DNA from 3 places in the Lysinibacillus sp. GW823-FHT06C08 genome. Region 3 is predicted to be linked to each of the others. Evidence: riboswitches for the same ligand, from Rfam matches in the RefSeq annotation. Region 3 holds a riboswitch; each other region holds the start of a gene.

The links. A riboswitch is a leader RNA that binds a small molecule or an ion and turns the genes downstream of it on or off. The one in region 3 is predicted to bind lysine.
Positions count from the first base shown of each region.
Region 1: linked by a shared signal. The riboswitch ahead of AC1Q6O_RS09630 (transporter substrate-binding domain-containing protein) and the one ahead of AC1Q6O_RS00030 (amino acid permease) in region 3 are both predicted to bind lysine.
Region 2: linked by a shared signal. The riboswitch ahead of AC1Q6O_RS11995 (aspartate kinase) and the one ahead of AC1Q6O_RS00030 (amino acid permease) in region 3 are both predicted to bind lysine.

Region 1 covers NZ_JBXAHN010000002.1:369,281-379,719, forward strand. The annotation lists gene AC1Q6O_RS09615 (HAMP domain-containing sensor histidine kinase) at 1-540, shown strand, start outside; gene AC1Q6O_RS09620 (2-oxoglutarate dehydrogenase E1 component) at 773-3,598, shown strand; gene odhB (2-oxoglutarate dehydrogenase complex dihydrolipoyllysine-residue succinyltransferase) at 3,690-4,943, shown strand; lysine riboswitch at 5,248-5,434, shown strand; gene AC1Q6O_RS09630 (transporter substrate-binding domain-containing protein) at 5,553-6,410, shown strand; gene AC1Q6O_RS09635 (amino acid ABC transporter permease) at 6,580-7,305, shown strand; gene AC1Q6O_RS09640 (amino acid ABC transporter ATP-binding protein) at 7,318-8,049, shown strand; gene AC1Q6O_RS09645 (DUF6501 family protein) at 8,321-8,518, shown strand; gene AC1Q6O_RS09650 (toxic anion resistance protein) at 8,567-9,637, opposite strand; gene AC1Q6O_RS09655 (5-bromo-4-chloroindolyl phosphate hydrolysis family protein) at 9,634-10,284, opposite strand.
Region 2 covers NZ_JBXAHN010000004.1:55,746-66,184, forward strand. The annotation lists gene AC1Q6O_RS11960 (MarR family winged helix-turn-helix transcriptional regulator) at 1-147, opposite strand, end outside; gene AC1Q6O_RS11965 (helix-turn-helix domain-containing protein) at 222-443, opposite strand; gene AC1Q6O_RS11970 (acyl-CoA thioesterase) at 632-1,096, opposite strand; gene sdhB (succinate dehydrogenase iron-sulfur subunit) at 1,345-2,124, opposite strand; gene sdhA (succinate dehydrogenase flavoprotein subunit) at 2,130-3,884, opposite strand; gene AC1Q6O_RS11985 (succinate dehydrogenase cytochrome b558 subunit) at 3,950-4,558, opposite strand; gene AC1Q6O_RS11990 (YslB family protein) at 4,831-5,265, shown strand; gene AC1Q6O_RS11995 (aspartate kinase) at 5,356-6,582, opposite strand; lysine riboswitch at 6,714-6,892, opposite strand; gene uvrC (excinuclease ABC subunit UvrC) at 6,985-8,775, opposite strand; gene trxA (thioredoxin) at 8,895-9,206, opposite strand; gene AC1Q6O_RS12010 (amino acid permease) at 9,334-10,439, opposite strand, start outside.
Region 3 covers NZ_JBXAHN010000001.1:1,516-11,954, reverse strand. The annotation lists gene AC1Q6O_RS00065 (sensor histidine kinase) at 1-399, opposite strand, end outside; gene AC1Q6O_RS00060 (response regulator transcription factor) at 396-1,085, opposite strand; gene AC1Q6O_RS00055 (Nramp family divalent metal transporter) at 1,299-2,564, shown strand; gene AC1Q6O_RS00050 (ABC transporter permease) at 3,141-3,830, opposite strand; gene AC1Q6O_RS00045 (ABC transporter ATP-binding protein) at 3,823-4,746, opposite strand; gene AC1Q6O_RS00040 (sensor histidine kinase) at 4,883-5,818, opposite strand; gene AC1Q6O_RS00035 (response regulator transcription factor) at 5,824-6,516, opposite strand; gene AC1Q6O_RS00030 (amino acid permease) at 6,681-8,144, opposite strand; lysine riboswitch at 8,227-8,403, opposite strand; gene AC1Q6O_RS00025 (CynX/NimT family MFS transporter) at 8,555-9,787, shown strand; gene AC1Q6O_RS00020 (hypothetical protein) at 9,832-10,371, opposite strand; gene AC1Q6O_RS00015 (nitric oxide synthase oxygenase) at 10,437-10,439, opposite strand, start outside.

The DNA.
Region 1 (10,439 bases), on a different contig from region 3:
GATACTTCCTTAACAGAAATCGCTCGCATGCGTAAAATGATTGAGGAGTTATTAGAGCTTGCAAGACGTGAGGAAAAAGATGAGATGAGTGAGGCAAATGCACAATCTGTGATTGAGGCTGTTATCGATGAAATGAGGCTTGTACACCCAAAAGCGCGAATTTTGCTGTCGAAAAATGATGAAATGGGTCCTTTATTTATAACTGAAAATGCACTAAGTCAAATCATTCGTAATATAATAGAAAATGCAATTCGTTATTGTGAAAAAATTCCTAAGATACAAATTTCTATTTCAGTTGCTGGAAATTATGCATGTTTAGAAATTGCTGATAATGGTATAGGAATAGCAAAAGACAATATTCCTTTTATCTTTGATCGTTTTTATCGAGTGGATGAGGCAAGAAACCGTCAAATTGGTGGAACTGGCTTAGGATTAAGTATTTCGAAGATGTTGCTTGAAAAATATAATGCGACGGTAGAAGTCAAGAGTGAGGTTAATATTGGAACCGTTTTCTCATTAAAGATCCCGCTAAAATATTAAGAAAAATGCACGCTTTATTTCATTATTCTATCCTTTGCGAAAAAAATTGCTTAATTTGCTAAAAAGAGTTGTATTTTTTGTGAAGAGTAGTAAGATTGAGATGGAAAAAACGTTCTTTAAAATATGGAAAAGTAGTGTAAAACATTCTTTTAAAGAACGGCTAAATATTATATAATTAATTGCAATTTAATTAATGGAACTGCCGAAAGGCAAAATTTGGAGGTCATTTTTCATGTCGAACAACGTTACAACTGTAAGTTCTCCATGGTCAGCTTTCTCTGGTCCTAACTTAGGATATGTGATGGAGCAATACGACTTATTCTTACAGTCTCCTGAAGAAGTAGAACCGGAGTTAGTTTCTTTATTCCAACAATTTGGTGCACCAGTAGTAGTAGAAGGTGAAGTAGCTGTAGCTAGTCATACAGCAGCGGCTCCTGCTGGCGATTACAAAAAAGTGTTAGCCGCTGTGAAATTAGCCGATGCAATCCGTTCACGCGGTCATTTAGCAGCAGATATTTATCCTCTGAAAAACCGTGAACTACAAACAGCTCAAATTGAAGAAAGCGCGTTCAACTTAAGCGCTGCAGATTTAGCTGAAATTCCTGCAGCAATCTTCTTCAAAGATGTGCCAGCAAACGTGAAAAATGGTAAGGATGCAATTGACTATTTAAAAGCTATTTATACAAATAAAGTAGCGTTTGAATATGAACATGTAGTAGCTACAGAAGAACGTAATTGGATTCAAGCACAAATTGAATCTGGCTCTTTCCAACAAGCACTTTCTTCTGATGAAAAGAAAGCCTTATTAGATCGTTTAACGCGTGTTGAAAATTTCGAGAAATTTATCCATAAAACATTTGTAGGACAAAAGCGTTTCTCTGGTGAGGGCTTAGATACGCAAATTGTACTATTTGATGAAATCATTAAAACTGCAGAAGCGCTAAGTGTTGAAAAAGTACGTATTGGTATGGCACACCGTGGTCGCTTAAATGTTTTAACACATATTTTAAATAAACCTTATGACATGATGTTCTCTGACTTTGCACATGTATCAAATGATTTATTTATGCCAGAAAATGGTCGCCTTGAAATTACAAAAGGGTGGACAGGTGATGTGAAATACCATATGGGTGCTTCTTATAACCGTGATTCAGGTATGAATGTAAAGCTTGCATACAACCCATCACACTTAGAAGTAGGCAATCCAGTAGTTCTAGGTGCTACACGTGCAACGCAAGATGACACTTCAAAACCAGGTCAAGCGATTCATGATCGCACAAAAGGCTTAGGAATTCTTGTGCATGGTGATGCAGCATTCCCAGGTCAAGGTATCGTAACTGAAGTATTAAACTTCGCTAAAACTGAAGGATTTACAACAGGTGGTACTATTCACATTATCGCGAACAATATGATCGGTTTCACGACTGAACAATATGATTCTCGTTCTTCTGTTTACTCTTCTGACCCAGCAAAAGGGTATGAAGTACCAGTAGTACATGTGAATGCAGATAGCCCAGAAGCAGTGGCACAAGTTGGTCGCTTTGCAGCTAACTACCGCCAAAAATTCGGTAAAGATATTGTCGTTGATTTAGTTGGTTACCGCCGTCATGGTCATAACGAAACTGATGATCCAACGGTTACAAACCCAGAAACTTATAAATTAGTATCTAAACACGAAACTGTACGTTCATTATATGGTGCAGCACTTGTAACAGAAGGTCTTGTATCAACTGAAGATGTAGCTGCATTAGATACAGCTATTTATGCAGAAATGCAAGCGGCTTATGATCATGTAAAAGAAATGGCTTCAAAAGATGAGCATCATCAATTAGAAATGCCAGAAGAATTAAAAATTGAATTCCCACAAATTGATACAGCAGTTGGAGCAGAACGTTTAGGTAAAATTAACGAAGAGCTTCTAGTGTTTGAAGAAAACTTCGAGCCACAGAAAAAGCTTGGCAAAATTTTAGAAAAACGTCGTGATGCATTTGCATCTGCGAAAATCGACTGGGGTCATGCGGAAACTTTAGCTTATGCAACTATTATCCAAGATGGCACACCAGTACGTTTCACAGGTCAAGACGCACAACGTGGTACTTTCTCACAACGTCACTTAGTGCTTCACGATAAAAACAATGGTAATGTCTTTACACCACTTCATCATATTTCTGGTGCAAGTGCATCCTTTTCAGTGCACAACTCACCACTGACTGAAGCAGGGGTAGTTGGCTTTGAATATGGTTATAACTTAGAAAACGGCCATGTATTAACAGTTTGGGAAGCACAATTTGGTGACTTCGCGAATATGGCACAGGTAATGTTTGATAACTTCATTTCAGGGGCACGCTCTAAATGGGGTCAAAAATCTGGCATGGTGATTCTATTACCACATGGTTATGAAGGCCAAGGTCCAGAGCACTCTTCAAGCCGTATGGAACGTTATTTACAAATGTCAGCAGAAAATAACTGGTTTGTAGCAAACTGTTCAAATGCAGGTAACTACTACCACTTATTGCGCCGTCAAGCAGCGTTATTAGGTACTGAAGGTGTACGTCCACTTGTGGTTGTATCACCAAAATCATTATTGCGTCACCCATTAGCAGCAGCTAATGCTGAGCAATTAGCAGATGGTTCATTCCAAGAAGTGATTGAACAACCTGGCTTAGGTACAAAAACAGAAGCTGTAGAGCGTATCGTATTAGGTACTGGTAAAGTGATGATCGATTTAGCAGATCGCGTGAAAGATGGAGAAGGTTTCGATCACGTACACATTGTTCGTGTAGAACAACTTTACCCATTCCCAAAAGAGCAAGTTGCTGGTATTATTGCTAAGTATCCTAATGCAAAAGAAATCGTATGGGTACAAGAAGAACCTAAAAACCAAGGCTCATGGAATTATGCACTAGAAACATTATATGAACTTGCAGAAGGTAAAAAGCTTCGCTATGTAGGTCGTCCTGCAATGAGCTCAACTTCTGAAGGGGATGCAGATTCTCATAAAGCAGCTCAATCATCACTTATTGAAGAAGCAGTTGCTGAGCCAGTAAAGGTTAAATAATAACATATAAATATTGATAGCTGGGCTACTTGCCCATAAGCAGTAGCCCTTTTATGTGCGTCATGCACGTTAATCAAAGGAGGAAATGAAAGTGGCTGAAATTAAAGTCCCTGAATTAGCAGAATCGATTACAGAAGGTAGTATCGCACAGTGGGTAAAAAAAGTGGGCGATCGCGTTGAAAAAGGTGAATTCATCGTTGAACTTGAAACAGATAAAGTAAACGCTGAAATCATTTCTGAAGAAGCAGGTGTATTAACACAAATTTTAGCTGAAGAAGGCGATACTGTACTAGTTGGTCAAGTTATTGCTATCGTAGAAGCAGGCGAAGGCGCAGCAGCTGCACCAGCAACGGCGGCTCCAGCTGAAGCAGCTCCAGCTCCAGCAGCGCCACAAGCGGCTCCTACAGCACCAGTTGCAGCAGCTCCTGTAGTAGAAGAAACTTCTGGTGAGCGTGTTATCGCATCTCCAGCGGCACGTCGACTTGCACGTGAAAAAGGCATCGACCTTGCAGCGGTATCTCCAGTAGATCCACAAGGCCGTGTTCGTGTACAAGATGTGTCAGCACATGGTACAGCACCAGCACCAGCACCAGCACCAGTAGCAACTACAGGTGGCCCAGTTGTATTCACACCAGCTGCTAATTCTGACCGTGTAACAATTGAAAAAATGAGCCGTCGTCGTCAAACAATTGCAAAACGTTTATTAGAAGTTAAACAATCAACAGCAATGTTAACAACATTCAACGAAATTGACATGACAAACATCATGGCACTTCGTAAACGTAAACAAGAAGAGTTTGTTAAAGCAAACGACATCAAACTTGGTTTCATGTCATTCTTCACAAAAGCTGTTGTTGCAGCACTGAAAAAATACCCATACGTAAACGCTCAAATCGTTGGCGATGAATTACATTTAAATAACTTCTTTGATATCGGTATTGCAGTATCAACTGAAGAAGGTTTAGTAGTACCAGTTGTACGCGATGCAAACAGCAAAAACTTCGCAGAAATCGAAAAAGATATCGCTAGCTTAGCGACTAAAGCTCGTGAGAAAAAACTAGGCTTAAATGACATGGCTGGTGGATCATTCACAATCACAAACGGTGGTGTATTCGGTTCATTAATGTCAACACCAATTATGAACGGTACTCAAGCTGGTATTTTAGGTATGCACTCAATTGTTAACCGTCCAGTTGCAGTAAATGGTGAAGTTCAAATCCGTCCAATGATGTACGTAGCACTTTCTTATGATCACCGTATCATCGATGGAAAAGATTCTGTAGGATTCTTAAAAACAGTTAAAGAATTAATCGAAAATCCTGAAGATTTATTATTAAATTCATAAATCCTTTAAACCCTGTAAACTTTGTTTTACAGGGTTTTTTTCTTGGTTTTCTGTATCACTAAAGTCTTTAGTGATTTTGAAAATACGAAACTATTTTCTTAGTATAAAAACCATTGATAGTAAAAATTTGTGGTTTTCCGGCGGATATATTGACAAAAATACATAGATTAACAATGGATAGGTCAAGCATAATACCCTAATATTGTCATTAGTCAGAAAAATGCTAAAACTCTCTTGACGTACATACTAGTTTTATAGTAGTATCTAAATATCAATTAAATAAACAAACCTCACTAACCTATAACAGTGAGGTAGAGGCGCGGTATTTATTAGTTCATTGTTGAGTACAAGCAAACAAAGACGCAATGAAGAAGGAAATATCGCCGAAGTATAAAAGGAGCTCGTACTTTTATGCTGGGTCTGCAGTGAATAAGTGCAGGACTGTCCTAGTGAATTCAATTCCAGGTTTACTAGGTTGTGCTATCTCGGAAACATGGAATTATAGTGAGGATTTGGGCAACTGTCATAAAAGGTAAGACCTAAGTTCACAAAACTTAGGTCTTTTTTCGTACAGTTGTCTTATTTTTTTACAGAAAAGGGGAGTTTTTCATGAAAAGAAAATGGCTGTTAGTAATGATCTCTATCATGACGGCAATTGTGCTAGCTGCATGTGGCACTAGCGACAAAAAAGAAGGCAGTTCAGGAGAAGCTGGCGCAGATAAGGAAGACGGCGGCGGTGAATTCCGAATTGGAATGGAGGCTGGCTACCCACCATTCAACTGGACACAGCAAAATGATGCAAATGGTGCGGTGAAAATTGCAGATAATGCAGAATATGCAGGCGGCTATGATGTACAAATGGCGAAAAAAATCGCTGAAGGCTTAGGCAAAGAATTAGTAATCGTCAAATTGGAATGGGACGGCTTAGTACCAGCGCTACAATCAAATAAAATTGATGCAATTATCGCAGGCATGTCGCCAACAGAAGAACGTAAGAAAACAATTGATTTTACAGAAAACTACTATACTTCTGATTTTGTTATGGTTATTAAAAAAGGCAGCAAATATGAAGGGGTCAAATCCATTCAAGATTTCTCTGGAGCAAAAATTACATCACAACTTAATACATCCAACTACAATGTGATAGACCAAATCAAAGATGTTAATAAACAAACAGCAATGGAAAGCTTCCCAGCTATGCGTGTAGCTTTAGAGGCAGGCAAAATTGATGGCTATGTTGCAGAACGTCCAGAAGGTATTTCCGCAGCTGCTGCCAACGATAAATTCACATACGTAGCATTTGAAGAGGGCTTCGATACAGATCTTTCAAATACGTCAATTGCTGTAGGCTTACGTAAAGAAGATGCGAATCTTGATAAAATCAATGAAATTCTAAAAGGAATTTCTGAAGATGATCGCCAAGCGATTATGGAAGAAGCTATTTCTCAGCAACCAGCAGCACAATAAAAAAATGGCACGGACTATTGACTAGTCCGTGCACTATCATTTCATCATTATTAAAATGAGAACCTCTCTACATAATGATAATGTCCTAGCGAAATAAAACATAGACTAGTAGAAAGAGCTGGGGCACGAAAAAGATAGCAAGCAACATGACATTGTTAGGAGGAACATCATGAGTCTTGAATGGATACTTTCAATTATTGAAAACAACTGGCAAATGTTTTTACGAGGTGCGTATTATACGTTACTAATTTCGACTATAAGTACAATTATTGGTGCATTTATCGGATTTTTCATCGGAATTATGCATACGATTCCAGTTCGTAAAAAAGGTGTGAAATTTTATGGCTTAAAGCTTATTAATTTTATACTCACATGCTATGTTGAATTTTTCCGTGGTACACCAATGATTGTACAGGCTATGGTTGTCTACTATGGATTAGATATTGCATTTGGCATAGACATGCACTTTATTACAGCAGGGATTTTAGTCGTTTCTCTTAATACAGGTGCCTATATGGCAGAAATTGTTCGCGGTGGTATTGTATCAATTGATAATGGTCAATATGAGGCAGCATCGGCTATCGGTATGAATCACTTCCAGATCATGCTTCACGTAGTTTTACCACAAGTAGCGCGTAACGTACTACCTGCGACAGGCAACCAATTAATTATGAATATTAAAGATACAGCCGTATTAAACGTTATTGGAGTAACAGAATTATTCTTCCAAACAAAATCAATCTCTGGTAACAACTTCCGTTATTTTGAATCATTCTTTGTAGCTTGTATTCTTTACTTCATCATGACATTTACTGCATCACGTATTCTGCTATATGTTGAAAAACGATTAGATGGACCAGATGCTTATCAAAAAGAACAAAAAGAAGCAATTTAGGGGGACGCACAAATGGCAGTCATTAAAATTGAGCATTTAAGTAAATCATTTGGACGTAACCAAGTGTTAAAGGATGTTAATTTTCAAGTGGAAAAAGGGGAAGTCGTTTGTTTAATTGGTTCCTCTGGTTCTGGTAAATCCACTTTACTTCGTTGTATTAATTTATTAGAAACACCAAGTGGTGGGCAAATTATTTATCAAGGGGAGGACATCCTAGACGAAAAACACAATATCCAAGAATATCGAACACATCTAGGCATGGTATTCCAGCAATTCAATTTATTTAACAACCACAATGTTTTAAATAATTGTACAGTGGGTCAAATAAAAGTTTTAAAACGTTCGAAAAAGGAAGCGGAGGAAACAGCGCTTAAATATTTAAAAATCGTCGGGATGGATCAATATGTGAACGCAAAGCCTCGACAGCTTTCAGGAGGGCAAAAACAACGCGTAGCCATTGCCCGAGCATTATCCATGAATCCAGAAGTGATGCTTTTTGATGAACCTACATCAGCACTAGACCCTGAGATGGTAGGGGAGGTACTCAAAGTCATGCGACAATTGGCGGATGCAGGCAATACGATGCTTATTGTGACGCATGAGATGGAATTTGCCAAAGAGGTAGCAGATCGCGTAGTCTTTATGGATAAAGGTGTTATTGTCGAAGAGGGCCCACCATCACAAGTATTAATAAACCCTCAACATGATCGAACGAAAGAGTTTTTAAAACGAACATTAAAGTAGTAGCAACAAATGAAAAAGTGAGTCCTAATAGAGGGACTCACTTACTTTCTAGAATTCCACTCTGCATAAAGGACAAAGCAGATTACAAATGCTATTGCAATAATAAAAAACCATTGCGGTACACCGCCAAAGCTCATCATAACACCTCAAATGTAAAATTATTTTGGATAGATTAGGTATTGTATTTCTTTTTTCTCCACAAAAGCCTAAAAATATTATAAAATAAGCATTAGACATTAGCTTTATGCTAGTAAAGAGAGGTAGAGAGAATATGTTACATTTAAAATGGAAAGATGCGCCAACATTACGAACAGTGACTTGCAAACATACCAATGCATCAAAATACTTAGTATCAAACGTATTAACAGTTGGAAAAGAATATGAAGTGAAAAATGAAACAGAAGAGTTCATTTTTATCATCGATAACACTGGCAACGTCGGTGGCTACTATAAAGATTATTTTGCCTAAAAAAAGACAGGGTGGTTCAGATCATTTACTGAGCCACCCTTTTTTTCATTAGTCTCTCTGATAGCCTCTTATATCTGTCGCATCTTGCAACTGTTGTTTTTCTTGTTCAGTCGCCGTATGTAGGGCGAAGACATCTTTTATAGCTGTTTGTAGCTCATGCTGTGTTTCCTTGAATTTCGATACTTGCTGTTCAAATGATGGCCTTGCAAAACGATCCTGTGTCTGTGTTAATCGTTCCTCAAGCTGTGCATAGTGATGATCCATATGCATGGAAAGCATCATCGCCAATTGATTTTTCCATAAAGGAATTAGTGTGACAATGGAAAATTCAATTTTTTCAGCTAATGTTTGGTTCGCTTGCTGTATCATACGAATTTGTGGTGCCGTTTGAAGGGCTACTTGTTGAGAAACCTGTAAATCATAAATGCGTTGATCCAACCTCTCAATTTGCGCAGCGAAATCATTTAGCTGTTGTATAGCAAGTGGCTGTTTATTTGCTTGGACACTTGTTATTTTTGTAGGAAGCTCAACTTCAATGGCTTGCTGTTTTTTCATTTGACCAGCTGCAATGGCAGTAGCTAGTTCCTCGAAAAATCCTCGATTATGTGTATAAAGCGCTTCTAAATTTTCTACATCTCGAATTAGTTGGAGCTGAGCACGTTCCAATTGGACCCCAATACGTTCCACCTGAATACTAATACGCTCAAATTCTGTTAGCGTTTGTTTCACAGTAGGCTCTGTTTTACTACCAAATATCTTATTGAAAAAGGTTTGCTTTTTCGGCTCTAAAGCTGTCGGGTCTACACGATCTAAAGTATGCATTAAGGAATCGAGCATTTGGCCGATTTTTGTCACGTCTTTTTGCTTTACCTGCGCTAACATCCGATCTGCAAACTGGGATAGGGAACGCTGTGAATCTTGCCCTAAGGACAGCAAAGATTCAAAATCAGTTAAATCAAGTTGGCTAGCATATAGTAAGGCTCGACTTTGCGCAAGAGGCGATAGCGTTTCGTACGTCGCCATCGCCTCAGTTTGTGGAGTTGTTTCTAAATAAGATTGTACTAATGGAGAAAGACCGGGAATGGTATTTAATTGGAAAGCATGTTCATTTGCCGTCATTTATCATCGCCTCGCCAGTCCAATTGTTCTCTACGTCTAAGATTAGAACGATTTGCGAATTCAATCTCCATTTGTAGGTGGTCAATATCATTAGCTAGCGCATCCTTTAAATCAATTTGAATCGTATCATTTAAATCGGTAAGTGTTTCACGCGTTTTTGATAACGTCAATTGAATTTCTTTATCCTTCACGGGCTGCCTAGAAAGCATTGTATACTTATCCGTTAATTCCACTGCTGAAGGTAAATGCGCATAGAAAAAGGGTTCAACATTATAAAACTTACGTGGATCCGTCTTTACAACTTTGACGATATTTTTTGAAATGCGCGTCATCTCAAGTAGTTGTTTAAAAGCCGATACAGAACGTACACGTAAATAGTTTTGACTTAATGTTTGAATTTGCTTATTAGCGGTTGATAATTGTGTTTCAATGTGTTTGAATTCTTCTTTTGTGATACCTGCTATTTGCATGACTTTCTTTTTTTGTCTATGTTTCAGCAACGCTGTACTCGTCGCATATGAACCAGCAAACAGTAAACCACCAAGGAAGAATCCAGGATTTGCTGCAATTGCTGCGATAGAAACAGTTGTTAACGAAATAACGAAGCTAGCAGTATGTCTAGAAAAAAACTGTCCAACACTAAGCATTGTTTCTTCCTCCTTGCATTTCAATATGTCTATCTTCTTATACGAAATAATCGACATAAAGTTTCAATGAAAAATGAAACCTTACATAAATTTTACTGCGAAACGCAAATTTTCTCAATGATATTACCTAGAATACCTAGCAATAAGTCGTTCAT
Region 2 (10,439 bases), on a different contig from region 3:
CTGTAATGCAACAAATTGTGGCGGCGTAATCGCATAGTCGGAAACAATTTCTCTTCCCTTTTGCTTCACGATGGCCGCTATATAGCGTAATTCCTTTTCAACCGTTGCAACGGTTTCAGGTGAGTGTTTTGTTACTTCATCCGACATATAACTATTTCACTCCTAAAAATACGTTGAATAGTTCTATTTTGTCGTTTTTTTCACGAAATAGCAAGTGTCCATTAGTCTAATTTAAATTCTTCTAAGCGTAACAGCTCAATTAACGCCTGAGATCGATTTGTTACACCTAGCTTTTGAATTGTATTGGAAATGTGATTTCGCACTGTTTTTTCACTAATACCAAGCTGCTCTGCAATATCTCTCGTTGTTTTTTCAGCTAATAAAAGCGCAAATATTTCACGTTCTCGGTTCGTTAATAGAGAACGATGATGAGAGCCATTCATTCAGTTACACCCTCCTCCCCCGCACGTATTGTAACTTATGTTAAGGGGCTTGAAGCGGTGACGGCTATTTGCATGATTATTACATGTTTCCTTAAAAATTTCGGAAATTGCTTCGACATTTTCATAAATTTTATGTAAAACATAATTCCTACTATTCTCATAATTATTTATGCAATAGCCCTACTCACTTAATGAGGGATAATTTCCAAACTAATCCAGTGCGCTCTTTCTTCTTTAGAAATCGGTACACTTTTACCTGTTCGAGGGTCCATTTGCACAATTGTTCCTCGACCTGTGAAGCACACTTCATCCCTTTGATTTTTTGCTAAATAATGAATATCCATTGATGAACTTCCAACTTTCGCTATTTTAGTGTAAATTCGTAGCACGTCATCAAAGAAAACCTGCTTTACATAATCACATTGTAAATCTGCTACAATCGGTATACTCTTTACATTCTCATCAGCTACAGATGGCATTAAAATACCTACATGTCGGAAATAATCAATTCTTGCCTGTTCAAAATATGTAAAACTTACCGTATTATTCATATGTCCATACATATCTGTTTCTGAAAATCGTACTCGTGCCTCACTATAAAAGGAAAAACCCTTTTCCCACTCTTGGAAGTCTTCAATATAACTTGCTTTCATATTAGCACCATCCCCTATAATTAATTGGCCATCTTTTTTAGTTTGGTTCAGACAGCCCATAAATAATGAATACAAATTCATTATAAAAGAAAATGCTATATTATCATAGGAAAAACCAAAATTCCCTTATTTTATTGCTACATCTCTTTTCTTTCTATAGTATGGTTTTTCCTTGAACTATGCTAACTATGTTTATATCACAATAAAAAACTCCCTCACACTAAGTGTAAGGGAGTCAGCTTGTCCGATTAGTCTACGAAGTGGTCAGAACCGAAGAAGTTACGGAACATTTGCACTGTAGTAGCACGGTTTAATGAAGCGATTGATGTTGTTAAAGGAATACCTTTTGGACATGCAGCAACACAGTTTTGAGAGTTACCACAGTTTGCAAGGCCACCATCGCCCATAATAGCATTTAAACGTTCATCTTTAATCATTGCACCAGTTGGGTGAGTGTTGAAAAGACGTACTTGTGATAATGGAGCTGGCCCGATGAATGAAGCTTTTTCAGACACGTTTGGACATGCTTCCATACATACACCACAAGTCATACATTTAGATAATTCATAAGCCCATTGACGTTTACCTTCTGGCATACGTGGACCTTCACCTAAATCATAAGTACCATCGATCGGTACCCATGCTTTCACTTTTTTAAGCGCGTTGAACATACGTTCACGGTCAACTTGTAAGTCACGAATAACAGGGAATGTTTTCATTGGCTCTAATTTAATTGGCTCAGTCAATTGGTCAACAAGTGTTGAACATGATTGACGTGGACGGCCATTAATAACCATTGAACATGCACCACAAACTTCTTCTAAACAGTTCATATCCCATGATACTGGCGAAGTATTTTCACCATTTTCAGTAACAGGATTTTTTTGAATTTCCATTAAAATAGAAATTACGTTCATACCATGACGGTAAGGCACTTGGAATTTTTGCCAGTAGCTATTTCCGCCCTGTGTATCTTGACGTAAGATTTCAACTTTAACCATTCTTCCAGTATTAGCTGCGATTTGCATAACTTTTAGTCTCCTTTCGCAGAGTAGTCGCGTTTACGTGGTGGGATTAGAGAAACGTCGACTTCTTGGTACGTGATGATTGGATTACCAGTAGTTGGGTCAAACTTCGCCATTGTTGTTTTCAAGAATTGCTCGTCATCACGGTTAGGGAAATCAGGTTTATAGTGCGCACCACGAGATTCATTACGTAATAATGCACCTTTTGTCATTACTTTCGCAAGCACTAACATATTTTTAAGCTGACGTGTAAAGTGAGCGCCTTGATTACTCCATTTTTGCGTATCGTTGATGTTGATGTTGTTCCAACGCTCAGTAAGGTCATCAAGTTTTTTCAATGTATCTTCAAGCTGATCATTGTAACGTACTACAGTCATTGTAGCAGTCATCATTTCACCAAGCTCTTTATGCAGTAAGTAAGCGTTTTCTGTGCCTTCCATTTTCATGATAGCATCCCATTTCGCTTGTTCTTCTGTTACGCGAGCATCGTAAATCTCTTGTGGAATATCTTCTGCATGCTTTTTAAGATGTTTTACATAATCTACTGCGTTTGGTCCTGCAACCATACCGCCATAGATAGCAGATAATAATGAGTTCGCACCAAGACGGTTTGCGCCGTGTTGAGAGTAATCACATTCACCTGCTGCAAATAGACCAGGAATTTCAGTCATTTGGTTGTAGTCAACCCATAATCCACCCATTGAATAGTGAACTGCTGGGAAAATTTTCATAGGTAATTTACGTGGGTCATCTCCTACGAATTTTTCGTAGATTTCGATGATTCCACCAAGTTTAACGTCCAACTCATGTGGATCTTTATGAGAAAGATCTAGGTATACCATGTTCTCGCCATTGATACCAAGTTTTTGGTTTACACAAACGTCGAAAATTTCACGTGTTGCAATATCACGTGGCACTAAGTTACCGTAAGCTGGGTATTTTTCTTCTAAGAAGTACCAAGGTTTACCGTCTTTATAAGTCCAAATACGACCACCTTCACCACGAGCTGATTCTGACATTAGACGGTTTTTGTCATCTCCAGGAATCGCTGTAGGGTGAATTTGGATGAACTCACCATTCGCATATGAAGCACCTTGTTGGTAAACGATAGAAGCAGCAGAACCTGTGTTAATAACAGAGTTTGTTGTTTTACCGAAAATAATACCAGGGCCACCAGTCGCCATAATAACAGCGTCTGCACGGAATGATTTAATTTCTTCTGTACGCATATCTTGCGCTACGATACCACGGCACACGCCGTCTTCATCGATAATAACACCAAGGAATTCCCAGTGCTCATATTTATTTACTAAACCAGCTACTTCATGAGAACGAACTTGCTCATCAAGCGCATATAGTAATTGTTGACCAGTTGTTGCACCAGAGAAAGCTGTACGGTGCATTAAAGTACCGCCAAAACGACGGAAATCTAATAATCCTTCTGGTGTACGGTTGAACATAACACCCATACGGTCCATTAAATGGATAATGCCAGGTGCTGCATCACACATACCCTTAACTGGTGGTTGGTTCGCTAAGAAGTCCCCACCATATACTGTATCATCAAAGTGGATCCATGGAGAATCCCCTTCACCTTTTGTATTTACTGCACCATTAATTCCGCCCTGCGCACAAACAGAGTGTGAGCGTTTTACAGGAACTAATGAGAATAAATCAACTTCAGTACCAACTTCAGCTGCTTTAATCGTTGCCATCAGACCGGCAAGACCACCGCCGACAACAATTACTTTGCTTTTCGCCATGATTATTTCTCACTCCTCTTAAAAAATTGCAATGATTGCATGTGCTCTATCGTAGCTCTATTGAATTATACGAAAGCTAAAATAGCAGCCACACCAACTACACTTAGAATTACGAAAATGATGTTTGTTACGTAAGTAGCAATCTTTTGAGACTGAGGAGATTGTACAATACCCCAGCTTACTAGGAATGCCCATAAACCGTTAGATAAGTGGAAAGTTGCTGATAAAATACCAACAATGTAGAACCCAAGCATGAATGGATTAGCAACAATATTCGCCATCATGTCGTAATCAACGTGTGTTCCAAGTGCTTTTTGAATACGAGTTTGGAAAATATGCCATGCAATGAAAATCACTAGGAATACACCAGTGAAACGTTGTAATGAGAACATCCAGTTACGGTATGTGCTGAAACGTCCTGTGTTTGGTGAAGCAGTGAATGCAATGAACACTCCATAAAATGCATGGAACATCAATGGAATATAGATGACAATCCATTCAACTAGGATAAGGAATGGAATCTTTTCCATTACTGCGGTAGCATCGTTATAACTATCTGCCCCGCCTGTTGCTGTAAAGTTAATGAACAGGTGCATCGTTAAAAACAGACCTACTGGAATGATCCCAAGTAGAGAATGTAAGCGACGCCATAAAAACTCTCGATCTTTCGACAAGACTGTTACCCCCCTTAGTACTTAAAATAGCACAACAAAAGAAGTCATCATTTTGTAAATGATACTTCATTGACTGTGTATTTCATCATGGTACAATATTATGACATGTTTATTGTACTCTCAAGAGCTACGAGCGTCAAGGCAACTCGGAGTTTTTCATAGAGCTTATTAAAGAACTAATCTAGTGCATAATGCGTCGTTTTTTCTCGAAAAATCTACCATTACTTTATTAACGCTAAATTATAAGAAAATTCTAAGAAAGAAGGATAACAATGTTAAACACTCCATCTCCTACAATCTCATCCTTTGGTTATGAGATCATTCGCGATCATATTCTATCTTCTATACTCGGTAAACATGAGGATGATGTCCTTTATTGGGCAGGTAAAGAGCTTGCGCGCAAGTTTCCATGTAAAAGTCAAGACGAACTAATCGCATTTTTCGCAGATGCCTGTTGGGGTACATTAGAGCTAATGAAAGAATCGAAGGACGGACGTATTTTCCAGTTGACAAACGACCCTGAAATCTTGCAAATCAAACAACGCAGCTTCAGACTTGAAGCAGGATTTATAGCTGAACAGATTCAGCTAGCTAAAGGCTATTTAACAGAATGTTATGATGAAAAACGTGAAAAGCAACATTACGTTATGTTTACAGTCAAATGGGACGTGAAGGAACGAATTATGCATACGATTCCAACAGAGTAACAAAAAAGGATTGTCTCCCCATTCAATAAACGGGATGACAATCCTTCCTTTTATTTCGGACAATTACAGAAAATGCTGTTTCTTCTATTATTATATGTAAAGAGCCTGCTCTAAATTAAATTCATCATGCAATGCATTTGCTGCACGAATCATTTCATTCTGTGGTACTACAACAGACACTTTAATTTCTGAGGTGCTCACCATCTTCACAGGGATATTCTCACGACGTAAACGATCGAACATGCGAGCAGCGACACCTGGATTCGAGACCATACCGGAGCCAACTATCGAAACTTTCGCCAATCCAATTTCGAAATCAGCAAAGCTAAAGCCAAGTGATACTTTACTATCCTCTAAAACACGTAAAGCTTCTGCAAATTCTTCTTTCAAAATCGAAAAGGACACAGTTGGTTTTAATCCATCAATGATTGCTTGAACAATGATATCCACGTTGATGCGATTTTCAGCAAGAGTTGAAAATATATCCGCTAATGAAGCATGTGAATAAGCATCATACCCAATTGTTAAACGAATAACATCTGATTCAAAGGCAACACCACGCACTACTAAATTTTTCTCCATCTCTACTTCCTCCTTCAATAAAGTACCTACTGACTCCACTAAACTAGAGCGTATGATCACTGGCATTTGGAACTTTTTAGCTAACTCCACTGCACGTGGATGAATGATGTGTGATCCTAAATGTGCTATCTCTAACATTTCATCATAGGAGATTTCCTGTAGTTTTTGTGCCTTTACAACAAAGCGTGGATCTGCTGTATACACACCATCAACATTCGTGTAAATGTCTGTCCGTTCAGCATCTAATGCAACAGCAAGTGCAACGGCTGTCGTTTCGGTTCCACCTTTCCCAAGCGTTGTTATATTTTGGTCATTGTCAATGCCTTGATCTCCAGCAATAACGACGATTTGTCCTTGCAGCAAATGTTCATCAATACGGCTAACATCGATATGATTGATCCTTGCATGACTATGCATATGATCCGTGGAAATGCCAGCCTGCCAGCCTGTTAGTGACACCGCATTATAGCCAGCTTCTTGTATTGCAATGGCAAATACGGAGCTTGATAACTGAGAGCATGAAGATACAACTGCATCTAATTCACGTTTTGACACATCATCCGTGAAATGAAGTACGCTCATTTTCACATCCTGTATCGTTTGTCTCATCGCACCAACTACTACTACCACATCGAATCCTCTATCTCTTTCAGCAATTGCTTTTCGTGCAGCCTCTTGAATTTGTTCGGGCGATGCTAAAGCAGCCCCTCCAAATTTCATTACTATTCTAGACATTTCTTTTGTTCTCCTTTCCAGTCATGTAATTCACCTAAAATGAGGTGTAAAACAGCCTCTAGAAAACTAAAAAGGCAGCCTTCACAAAACGTGAAAGCTGCCTATAACATGTACAATAACGAAACTTGCGCATGTGTGATAGCTCTCCGAAACGTTTAGAATCGACAGTCTTACATTTTTTAAATGCAAAACCAGTACAACAGCGGAAACAACAATGCTGTACTTCGGCAAGGTCCCCTTTCACGCAATGTCTTAGGATTTGTTCATCCTCTTTTGCGCTACTTTTGAATCTTGCACCTCTATCATCACCTTAAAAGTGATTATATTAAATTTTTCCGCCCTCATATAGCAAGTGGGCTAATAACATTGGATCATAATGTTATTTACAACCTTAGCATATGTCTATTCCTTTGACAATGTCTCCTGCTGAAAATAGGCATAAATATGATTTGCTAAATTAGCTGGCATCCCAGCTTCCTGTAAAGCTAGCTCACTAGCCTCCCGTATTTTCTTCACGGAACCAAAGTGTTTCAGTAACTGCTGTTTTCGTTTTGGACCGACACCTTCGATTTGATCCAGAACAGACTGTATAGCATGCTTTTCATGCTGTTGACGCAAGAAGGTAATCGCAAAACGATGGACTTCATCTTGTATTCGTTGTAATAAATAAAAACCGTCACTTGTACGTTTTAAGGCAATGACCTCTGGCGGATCACCAAACAATAGCTGGGATGTATTATGCTTGTCATCCTTTGCTAAACCAGCAATAGGTATAACTAGTCCTAATTCATCCTCTAATACTTCACGCGCAACTTCCATTTGACCTTTACCACCATCAATTAGCACTAAATCTGGTAATGGAAGACCTTCCTTCAAAACACGAATATAGCGTCGACGGATTACCTCTTGCATAGCACCATAATCATCATGCTTGGCTGCTGTACGGGTTTTATATTTGCGATATTCCTTTTTGGCGGGTTTGCCATCAATAAAAACAACCATTGCAGATACGGCGTCTGTTCCATGCATATGACTATTATCAAAAGCTTCAATTCGTAATGGTGTCGTTATGCCCATTGCATCACCAAGTGCCTCGCATGCACCAATAGTACGTTCTTCCTGTCGTTCAATAAGTTGGAATTTAGCGGACACTGCAATTTCAGCATTTTTCGTCGCTAAATCTACCAACTCCTTTTTTTGACCTCGTTTTGGCGTAAGAACTTTGATACCTAACAATTCCGTTAAAATGGCACCATCAATTGCTTGTGGAATAAAAACTTCTTTTGGCTTAATATGTTCTGGTTTTTCATAAAACCGTCCCACAAATGTTAGGAACTCTTCCTCTGCGTCTTGATAGATCGGGAAAATAGAAACATCTCGCTCGATCAGTTTACCTTGCCGAACGAAGAAAACCTGAACACACATCCATCCTTTTTCCACAGCATAGCCAAAGATATCACGGTTAGTAGTGTCACTTGATACTATTTTTTGCTTCTGCATAACTGTATCAATATGGGCGATTTGATCACGAAACTCCTTAGCTCGTTCAAACTCTAAGTTTTCGGCAGCCGCAAGCATTTTTATTTCAAGCTCCTTTTTGACTGCCTCCACACCGCCGTTAAGAAACTTCGTCATATCCTCAATCATTTCCTGGTAAACATGACCATCAATTTGTTTCACACAAGGTGCTATACATTGACCCATATGATAATACAAACAAACTTTTGAAGGTAGCTGCACACATTTTCGTAGTGGATATAAACGGTCCAACAGCTTCTTTGTTTCACTTGCCGCATAGGCATTGGGATACGGTCCAAAATATTTAGCCTTATCCTTTTTTACTTTACGTGTCGTAATTAGACGAGGATGTTTTTCATTCGTAATTTTTAAATATGGATACGTCTTATCATCTGTTAACATGACATTGTATTTTGGATCATGCAGTTTGATGAGATTCAGCTCTAAAATGAGTGCTTCAATATTCGATGATGTCACGATATACTCAAAATCTTCTATTTCGCTTACAAGTCTTTGCGTTTTACCTTCATGTGTTCCTGTAAAATAAGAACGAACACGATTTTTCAGTACCTTCGCTTTACCGACATATATAATTGTCCCCTGTCGATCTTTCATCAAATAGCAGCCAGGCTGGTCTGGTAGAATATCCAGTTTACGCTTGATTAAATCGTTCATTACCTACCTGCCCCCTACGTAAGATTCCCCTCAATGAATCATTTTTATCTTTCCTTATTATATAACGAAAAAAAGCCGAACACATCAATTGATGGTCCGGCTTTTGTGAACTTCATTCATTACGCATGTTTTGCGATAAATGCTTCTAAAGCTTCTTTCGGTTGGAAGCCTACAGTTTTGTCAACTAATTCTCCATCTTTAAATAATAATAATGATGGGATTGACATGATTTGATACTCAGCAGCAGTACCTTGGTTATTATCTACGTCAACTTTTACAATTTTAGCCGCACTACCTGCAGCGTCCATTTCTTCAAGAACTGGCCCAATCATTTTACAAGGTCCGCACCAAGCAGCCCAAAAGTCCACTAATACTAACCCTTCTTTAATATCGCTTTGGAACGTAGCATCTGTTGCATGTACAATTGCCATTTGAAATCCTCCTTAAACTTACTATGATTGTAGTATAGCATGGATAAATTCACTTGAGCGAACAATCTGCCTGTAATGTATTTTTTATGAAAATCCGTGTTGAAAAATTAAATGCTATCGATTAATTCTATTGATGACGGCCTTTCCATAAATAAGTTAACGTAATGAAAATGTAGATTGCTAAAGTAATACCTGTCACGATTATTGAAGTGGTAAAAATAATACCAATTAAGATCGTACTCAACGCAATAATCGCTATCCAAGTAGTATAAGGGTACCATTTCACTTCATACACACTTGAGTTGGATGACTGTTTTTTTCTTGATTTTAAATGGGCTATTGCAATAATTAACCAAATAAATAATACAGTATATCCAAGTGACCCCATTAGAAAATCAAACGTCTTGCTTCCAGCATATAACGAAAAGATGACACCTACATACAATGCTAAAGTACACATCAAAATCGCATATACGGGAACATTTCTTTTGGATAATTGAGCAAATATTTTAGGGACACGACCGTCTACCGCTTGCGTATAAAGTACACGGGATGAACCATAAAGGCCCGAATTCATCGAAGAAATAATGGCAAGTAAAACGACAGCATTCATAATATGATCCGCGCCAGGAATTCCGATCATTTTAAATACCATGACAAATGGACTTTCTGGTACTCCATTCACTTCATTCCAAGGAATCAAACTAACAATAATAAAGAATGGCAGTAAATAGAAAGTAACAATTCGGATTAATGTACTGCGCACAGCTTTTGGGACTACCTTTTCAGGATTTTTTGTTTCAGCTAATGTAATCCCTATGATTTCCGTTCCACCATAGGAATAGATCACCACAAGCATAGCTGCAATCAATCCCATTGATCCATTTGGGAAAAAACCACCGTGAGAAGTTAAGTTAGAGAAACCTACAGCACTATGATGACCAAATGAGACAAGCAATAAAATGAGTCCTGCAATAATAAATACAATAATAACTGTAATTTTAATCAATGCTAGCCAATATTCCGTTTCAGCAAAAATCTTCACAGATAACAGATTAATAGCTGTCACTAGCACCGAGACAGATAACGCCAATATCCAAATTGGATATTCAGGCAGCCAATATTGAATAAAAATAGCGGCCACTACAGATTCGGCAGCAATATTTAATACCCACATCTTCCAATAAATCCAGTCTAAAAAATAAGCTGGATATTTACCTAAAACGGATTCAA
Region 3 (10,439 bases):
CTTTAATAAATCCAGTGTACTTTCTACTTCCTCCATTGATTGCTGTAAGGTGATGTCCACAATTGTCCCATCAATCCAAATAGTAGGCATTGTATAGGTAATGGAAGTAACATCTGGCATGTCTAGAGTGGCCTGAACCTTCGTCTTCAAATTTTCTCCATCATAAACATAGATAGCACCACCAGCTGGCATATATGCTCTTAATACTTGCTGTAGGTTGGTTTGTGCATTTAACTGACTTAATGTTGAGCTTAAATCATTCGCTCGTGTATGAAGTTGACTATATTCCGTATTATAGGCAAATTTCTCGTACAAAAAGTAAATTCCACTATTAGTTGCCACTAAAATTACTAGCATTAATAAAGTGGTAAGTAGATGAATTTTTGTTTTTAGCTTCATGATTTATTTTCCTTCAGCACATAACCTACACCGCGAACTGTTTGAATAATGGGTGTTACATTAGCGATTTCAAGCTTTTGGCGCACATAGCGAATATAGACATCCACAACATTTGTATCTCCGTAGTAATCAAAGCCCCATACAGTCTCTAATATTTGTTCCCTTGTGAGCACCTGCTTAGGATGCTTCATTAGATATAGCAATAAATCGTATTCTCTAGGAGTCAGTTGGATCTCCTTACCATAATAAATAACTTCTCTTGTCTGCTCATTGATCGATAACTGTCCAAACGACACACCAACCTTTGTTGGACTAGCCTTTTGAGAAAACCGTAGAGCATTACGGATACGGGCCAGTAATTCTTCAATTTCAAAGGGCTTTGTCACATAATCATTAGCTCCCAAATCCAATCCCTTTACCTTATCCTCCACCTCACTTTTAGCAGTCAGCATAATAACTGGGGTCTGTGATTCTGTTGCGCGAATACGCTTTAGCACATCTATGCCACTCATTTCGGGTAACATAATATCCAGTAAGATTAAATCCCATTGCTGCTCACGATATTGCAATAAACCATCTGCTCCTGTATGGGCCATCACCGCTTCATAGCCTTCAAACTGAAGCTCTAACTGGAGCACTCTCGCAATATTTTCCTCATCTTCTATAATTAAAATTCGATTGCTCATGTCGAATCAGTCCTTCACCTTTTCTTTCATCGTAAACGATACAGGTAAGGAAAGTCTAATTAGAAATTGATGAGAAATGTGCATACTTATTTTTTTAAAATTTTAAGCAAAGCGCTTCCCTTTTTCTAATCCTAGCGTTAGAATACTATTATCTCATTTTCCTCTAGGAAACTTTATTTCACGAACGATACTTTTTGAAATGAGGGAACAAATATGGTATACAAACAAGTCACAAAATCGTCTGCTGAGGCGGTTTTAGATGGAGATATAAAAGGTTGGCGACGGTTTTTACCTTTTCTTGGGCCTGCATTCATTGCAGCGGTCGCCTATATTGACCCTGGCAATTTTGCCACAAATATTACAGCTGGCTCTCAATATGGTTACTTACTCCTTTGGGTAATAGCCTTTTCTAATTTAATGGCGGTGCTCATCCAATCCTTATCTGCCAAGCTTGGTATTGCGACAGGAAAAAATTTACCTGAGGTGGCACGTGAACATTTTTCTAAAAAGACATCTATATTTCTTTGGATTCAGGCTGAATTAGTCATTATTGCTACCGACCTTGCTGAATTTATCGGGGCCGCATTAGGGCTTTATTTGTTATTTAATATCCCTATGCTTCCAGCAGCTATCATTACAGCAGTCGGATCATTTGCTATTCTAGAGCTTCAAAGAAGAGGGTTCAGAGCCTTCGAGGCAGGCATTTCTGGCATGGTTTTAATTGTCGTATTAGCATTTGCCTTCCAAACATTTTTAGCACAGCCAGAATGGGGCGAAGTAGCGTTTGGTATGTTTACGCCTCAATTTGAAGGGGTGGACTCATTACTATTAGCAACAGGTATTTTAGGTGCGACCGTCATGCCCCATGCTATTTACTTACATTCTTCTTTAACACAAAGTCGTATTATCGGTCGTAATGAAGAAGAAAAAAGACGAATTTTCCGTTTTGAATTTATTGATATTATCATCGCAATGATCATTGCTGGAGCCATCAATATGAGTATGCTCATTATCGCGGCAGCAGTATTTCACACACAGGGGATTGTAGTAGAGGATTTAGATGTTGCCTATAACGGCCTAAAGGATGCTCTCGGCCCAATGGCTGCCATTTCCTTTGGTCTTGGTTTACTAATTGCAGGGCTAGCTAGCTCCTCTGTAGGGACATTAGCAGGTGACGTAGTAATGCAAGGCTTCATTCAACGAAAAATACCACTTTATTTACGGAGAGCCATTACAATGGTGCCTCCGTTAGCGATTATTGCATCCGGTGTAAACGCAACCCATGCGCTCGTTCTTAGTCAGGTTGTGTTATCTTTCGGTATTGCATTTGCCCTCGTCCCTCTCGTTATGTTTACAAGCAAACGAGACATTATGGGTGGCTTAGTGAACCACCGTATTACTACTATTTTAGGATGGTTTGTAGTTGTCATCGTTGTGGCATTAAATATTTACTTACTAGGTGAAACAATATTTGGGTAAAATAGTGAATTAATAGACTAACAAAAGGCATCGAGAAGAAAAATCTCGATGCCTTTTTGTTGATAATCTAAAGGTGACAATTATAAACAAATTTACTACCATTGGATCATACATGATCCGATGCTCTAGTAGGTTAGCTAAAGCAGTGCAGAAGTTACGTTGATAATAAAGCAACAATGGTTGCAATTCTTAATTTCCTCATTGAAATCACCTTTAAATAAATATAAGATTGATAAAACATATATTTCCTTTTTTATCATTTTTAATATAGGAGGTTTTTCCATACAATTTTATATACCTATACTTATTATTGTATTAATAGTTATACAATTCCATCATGCCAAAAAAGGAAATCTTTTATTTACTATTTTATTGGCCATCTCTTTTTCTATTTTAATTAAATTTCTATTATGGGAATCTAATTACTTATTTTTATTGCTTTACGTTAATTTATTTCTATATTTAATAAGTTTAGTTACCTATTTTACAAGACTAACTATGTGAGTGTAACAAACGATCGAATTGCTATCATCATCGTTCGATATCAACAAAACTTATGAGTACCTGGCTCTTTCATTAAACATCAACCTTCTCAATATTGCGGATAGCTAGATAGGCAATACTAATACCTATAATTGCTAACGAGATTGGAATAATAATGATGTCATTTAATGTGAAGTTACCTGTATTGGATGAAGTCACTGATACGATTAGAATAGAAGAAATAATTGTTGCTGGAATAGAGTATTTTCTCATACCGAAATACAACGGAATTAAGGCCATCCCTGAGGCAGCAATTGCATTCATGAGTACAGATGGTATATGTTGCATGATTAAAGTATTAGATAATATATCAGGAATTAAATCAAATTTATCGCTTACGATGCAAAAGATGGTTGTAATCAAGACATTGGAAACGATGATTACACTAAAGGTAAACAGCATGACAATCGCAAGCTTAGCAGCGATTAATTTCTTTCGGCTTATAGGATACATAAAGGCCAATGTGATTGTTTTAAACTTATATTCTCCGATGATCAGCTTAGCTATTAATGTAGCTGCAAAAATAATAAATACCGCTCTGACAAATGAATCAATGACACTTAAAGCCATTTCATAATTTTCAATACCAACTTCCCCTTCTACTTTAGAAATAAATAAAATCATAAACATAAATCCTAAAATAATAAAGTTAGCAAACAAAGCACTTTTAACATAGGAGCCTAAATGATATTTTTTCATTTCTAAACGCATTAAATTAAGCATGAACAATCCCTCCATTTATTAGCTTAAGGAAGTAATCCTCTAATGTGCTTGTTTTCTTGCTAATCTCCTCTATTTCAATGTCATGTTCAATCAATGTTTTTGTTAGAACTTTTTGAGATACTGTCAAATCATAAATTCGTATAGAATTATCATCCATTAGTTTGAAATTAGCCATTTTTAATTTACTTTCTAAAATAAAGGCTGCTTTTTTGCCATCGTTTACGATCACTTCAATATAGTCGGCTTGATTACGATTAATCGTATCCATCGTTACTTCAGTAATGAGTCTACCTTCCTTGATGACACCAATTGTATCGGCCAATTGTTCAATTTCCCCTAATATATGACTAGAGATAATGATTGTAATGCCATACTCCGTACAGAGCATTTTGAAAAGCTCTCTCAATTCTTTAATCCCAATAGGGTCTAGTCCATTAATTGGCTCATCTAAAATAAGGAGCTCTGGCTTTGTAATAATAGCGCGTGCAATACCTAGTCTCTGTTTCATCCCTAATGAGAAATCTTTTACCCTCTTCTCCTCTGTATTTGTCAATTTTACAAGGTTAAGGACATGAGCAATTTCCTGCTTATTGTAATAGCCCATATATTCGCAATGTAGTTCTAACGTTTCTCTAGCCGTTAATTTTTCATAGAAAATAGGATATTCAATAATCGTTCCCATTCTTTTTAATAGTTCATACGATCGATCGGTCAACCTCTCACCAAATATTTCAACATCTCCACTTGTTGGCTTCGTCAGATTCGTTAGCATCTTCATAACTGTCGTTTTACCCGCTCCGTTAGGGCCTAAAAAGCCATAAATCTCTCCCTTCTTCACGTTCATATTGACAGCAGAAACCACTTCTTTTCCTTCGTACACTTTCGTAAGCTGGTTTGTTTTCACAATGTATGTCATGTCAATCTCTCCCTCAAATGTGGCTATTATCATTATAAAAAATGAAACTCTCTAATTTATTACTGGATTCTTACAAATTTCTTAAGAGCATAAGAAAAGCCTGTAAAGCACAATAAAAGCTCCACAAGCTGTGATTTCAATACATCATTCGTTTTAATGCAATGGTAAAAATGGTCTTTTTATAGGGGATACTTGATAACTGGATGGAACCGTCCATCATTTCCACTAATCGCTTTGTAATCGTTAAACCTAAGCCACTCCCCTGGAAGGATTTATTGCGAGAGTCCTCTAGCGTGTACATTCTCTCAAAAACACTATCAATATGGTATTCATCGATTCCTTTACCACAATCCCATACATCTATATAAATAGTCGTTTCATCATTTCTTACGGTTAAGCCAATTACATTACCATCCGCCCCATAGGCAAGAGCATTGGATAAAAGATTGTTGAGAACCCTATCTAACGCTTCTTCATTGCCAAGGGCATACATAGGTGTTTCAGGGATTGTAATAGTAATATTCAGTCCCATCGACGTGACCATATCGTAAAATGATAATATATTTTTACGGCTAATTTCACAGACATTGATTTTAGTGATTGGATAATCTGTGTCCCCTGCCTCTAATTTGGCAAGATCGAAAAATGTATGGATAATTTTTAATACTTCTAGTGTTTTAGCATGTACGCCCGCTAATAGTCTTTGACGTTCCCCTTCACTAGCTGAGCCTTGAAGCTGAAGCATTTCAATATAGCCTAACACAACCGTTAAGGGCGTTTTTAAATCATGTGAAATATTCGCCAGCATTTTTTTCATGGAATCTTCCATTTTGCGATGTGTCGCCTGAACTTTTTGGTGATGGTCCAGCCAAGCGTTTATCGAAATAAGTAACTGTTGAATTTGTGAGTTGCTTGTAGTTACCAAAATCTTTTCGTTACTTTTTTCTTGAACAATGCCTTGGAGTTTTTCATTCATATATTGGATCGTCTGATTTTGTTCTTTTTTTGTTTTCCATTGAAAAATAACTATTCCTATAAGCACCACAATTATGATTAATAGAATGATTATCATATTTGTTATCCTTCAAACTTATAGCCAATTCCCCACAGCGTCTTAATATACTGGGGGGTGGATGGATCATCTTCAATTTTTTCGCGTAGCCTTCGAATATGTACATTAATAATATTTTCATCACCGTAATATGCATCTTTCCATATTAGCTGATAAATTTGCTCTTTGGTAAAAACTCGGTTACGGTTTGTTACAAATAGCTTTAAGATGGCAAATTCCTTTGATGTTAGCTTCACTTCTTTTCCACTTTTATTTATTGAAAAATTGACAATATCTATCTTTAAATCGCCTATGACTACTACATCTTGTTTGTGATCTGTTTGGCCAGCGTATTTTGTAGCTCTTCTAATAACGGCCTTTACGCGAGCAGAGAATTCCAGCATAGAAAATGGCTTAGCAATATAATCGTCTGCCCCTAATCCCAAGCCAAGCGCTTTATCTACATCACTATCCTTTGCGGACATAATGATGATAGGAAGTGCTGCCTGTTCTCGAATGACTTTTAAAACTTCTAATCCATTAAGCTTAGGAATCATAATATCTAGGATGACTAAATCAAAGGTTTGATTTAAACAATATTGCAATGCCTCTTCACCATTATTGGCAGTGGTGACTTCGAAGCCTTCCAATAATAAAAAATTCGCTACCATTTCGCGAATAGCCTCATCATCTTCCACTAGTAAAATATGTTTTTGCATTTTCATGCACCTCTCTCTACTAGAAAGTCAAAAATCACACTTCCATATCTATAGTATACTACCATATATATGATATTAATTTAGTAATAATTTTAAAGGTCTCTATATAAAAAAAAGCTGTTCCATCAACCATTATACAGCGGTTTATAGAACAGCCCTTCTATTTAATTTTCCACTTTTAAATCACAATCTTTAAGAGGAAGCATTTTTGTTTTATGTTTAATTTTGTACCCTAGCCATAGCAATAGGAACAGTGGAATACCAATATAGGAAACAAGGATACCATACCAATCGATTGTACCTCCGATAAACGCTGTGTAATTCTGTCCAATTACAACAATCATACAAATAGTAAAGGCGAATAGTGGACCGAATGGGTATAGCTTTGCTTTATACGGTAATAGCTTTGGATCTAAGCCCTGTGCCTCGAAAGCACGACGGAAACGATAATGACTAAATGCAATACCTAGCCAAGCAATAAAACCTGACATCCCAGAGGCATTTAATAGCCAGATATAAACAACCCCATCACCAAAGAATGATGCTAAAAACGCTACACAGCCTACAGCTAATGTTGCGATCAATGCATAAATCGGAATACCTCGACGACTTAGCTTTGCAAAGAATTTAGGAGCATGACCATCCACTGCTAATTGCCATAGCATACGTGAAGATGCATACAGTCCAGAATTACCTGCTGATAGCATAGCCGTTAAAATAATGGCATTCATTAAGGAGGCAGCAAAAGCAATACCTAAACGATCAAACACGAGAGTAAATGGAGATACAGCGATATCCTCCGATAATAAGCGTTCATCTGTGAATGGAATTAACATCCCTATAGCAGCAATAGCTAAAATATAAAATAAAATAATACGCCAAAACACCGATTTTACTGCCTTCGGTATATTTTTTCCAGGATCATCTGTTTCCCCTGCTGTTACCCCAAGTAGCTCTGTTCCTTGGAATGAAAATCCTGCTGCAAGGAAAATACCAAATGTAGCAAGGAAGCCACCATGGAATGGTCCATCACTAATAAAGAAATTTGTAAAACCTACAGGTGCCTGTCCACCTAAAATACCAAAAATCATTAATATGCTAATAATAATAAATACAATGACCGTAGCCACTTTAATCATCGCAAACCAATATTCACTTTCACCATAGCTTTTTACAGACAATAAATTAAATGTCAGTACAATTACAATAAATAATACTGTCCAAAGTGCTGATGAGCTATCTGGGAACCAATATTTCATAATTAATGACACTGCCGCAATTTCGGCTGCAATCGTAATTGCCCAGTTATACCAATAGTTCCAGCCTAGTGCAAAGCCTAGAGCGGGATCTACAAATTTTGTCGCATACGTACTAAAAGAACCCGAGGATGGCATATAGGCAGCCATTTCCCCTAAACTTGTCATTAAAAAATATACCATAATACCGATTAAGGCATAGGCAAGCAATGCGCCTCCCGGTCCTGCTTGTGCAATGGCACCACCACTGGCTAAAAATAGCCCTGTACCAATTGTACCGCCTAAAGAAATCATTGTGATATGACGGCTTTTTAATTCTTTTTTCAGCTTCGGTGCATTATGGCCGAGCTGATTTACTTTTATTTCACTCACGATATAGCTTCCTTCCTATTTATGAGGCAAAAAAATGCCATCACATGAACAATGTGATGGCTAAGTTAATCCTCAGTTTTTCCTAAACGATAGCTCAACACGTTGTACAAACGTGACAGTTCTGTTCCTTTCGGAGACAGCCCCAGCATGAGGTTTTCAAGTCCCCTCACACTTCGGCAATATTTCCTTTCAGCTAATCTCTTCAATGCTTGTCATTTCAATAAGCTTACTTATAAATATCGCGACCTCTACCTCATTACAAACATGAGGCATATAATTATTAAATTTATGATGTTTACTATACTAACATAAGACCTAAGACATTTCAATATAACCATTAATGTTTTGTATTTTGTGAATTTTCCACTATTTTTAATAGTGTAATAAAGTGTTATAGTAGTTCAATTAGAATGGTAATAACGGGGGGAATAATTTTGACTTTACATGATCATTCCGCCAGCTACACGAATAGAAAAATTAGCTGGAAGGGAACAACCTTATTATTAGTTTTTGGAATAATATTTATAGCGTCTACATTACGAATGCCACTAACTGTTGTGGGTCCAATTGTATCCTTTATCCGTGACGATCTTGGTATTTCCAATGTTCTAGCCGGTTTTTTGACAACTATTCCATTGCTTGCTTTTGCCACTATATCACCATTCGCACCAGTTGTAGCACGAAAACTTGGGCTTGAGCTAACCTTATTTTTATCCACGATTTTATTGGCCTTAGGAATTGTACTACGCTCCCTCGGTACAACAGGGTTACTTGTATTTGGCACAGTGCTCATTGGCGTAGCCATATCATTTGGAAATGTGTTGATTCCAGGTTTATTAAAATTAAAATTTCCATACCATGTAGGGTTACTAATGGCATTTTTTACTATGTCGATGAACTTAACGGCTGGACTTGGAGCAGGTATTAGTTATCCAATAGCTAATTCTTCACTAGGTTGGCAGGGAGCATTGGCTGTGGCGCTTATATTAGTCGTATTAACGATTTTAATTTGGATACCTCAATTGAAATTGAATAAGCCAGAACCAGCTACTACGGCCAAAAAAACAGGTAAACCCCTTTGGAAATCACCTGTTACATGGGCAGTAACAGGTGCAATGGGCTTACAATCTTTATTATTTTATACGACAGCAGCTTGGATTCCTGAAATTTATATTGCGCAGGGATTGGCTCCTGATAAAGCTGGTTGGATGTTTTCCATTATGCAATTCTCACAAGTCCCCATGGCATTGGCTGTCCCCATTATTGCTGGTAAAATGACTTCACAAAGACCACTTGTCCTTATGTTTACATCGTTCTATTTAGTAGGATTTGTCGGCGTTGTAATGGAATGGACAACGTTGGGGATATTATGGATGATCCTTCTAGGTTTAGCAGGTGGAGCTTCATTCGCATTAGCAATGATGTTCTTTACACTTCGCACACGTACAGCATTTGAAGCCGCTGATCTATCAGGGTTTGCACAATCATTGGGCTATTTATTCGCTGCCATTGGGCCGATTCTTTTCGGATACCTCCATGATTTATTTGGTGGTTGGAATATTGCCGGCTGGCTCTTTGTTGTTGTTGCTATGACACTCTTCTTATGTTCCATGCGAGCCTCTAAAGATGAATATGTCCATTAAATTTAAGCAGTTGGGGAAGTGATCTGACCCCATCTGCTTTTTGTCTATATCCATTTCTTTTTTTGATATTTTAGTAAGGCTAGCAGTTCCTCAAGTTCCTCTGTTGTGCTCTTGGTACGTGCCTTAATAGCAGTAAAAACAGGGATTGCCTCTTGAAGGAGTAAAAAACTAAAATAATAATAGCCTAAAAAAGCTTCTGGTTCATAGCCTCTAGGTGTATCTTCCTCCCATTCCAGCTCATCATCCTCTTCATTTTCCACCCATAAATATTTCGTATCCAAAAGCTCCTGCATCGTTGAAACGTTATGTGTTGAATCTTGATAATCCTCAGTTATTGCATGAGCCACAGCTAAATAAAGCTCTATTTCTGCTAAGGAGACTTCCTTCACATTTTTACTTGAAAGCTTTTTTAAAAGAATAAGCAAAATCCATGGCGTCACCTGCCAAAGTGTTCCTTGATGTTCGATTAGTTCAGTCAGCTCTTGATATTGTTCCTGTTCAATTAGGCGAGGAATGTCTGTTCCTCTGCCATAAGGTGTCGTCAATTGTTGCCAAGGGATATTCGAAATATTTTGGTTCAACATCTTGAATTGCCTCTCTCCTAAAAAGGTACTTAGGAGCTGTTCGTTTATGAACAACTCCTTTAAAGTTA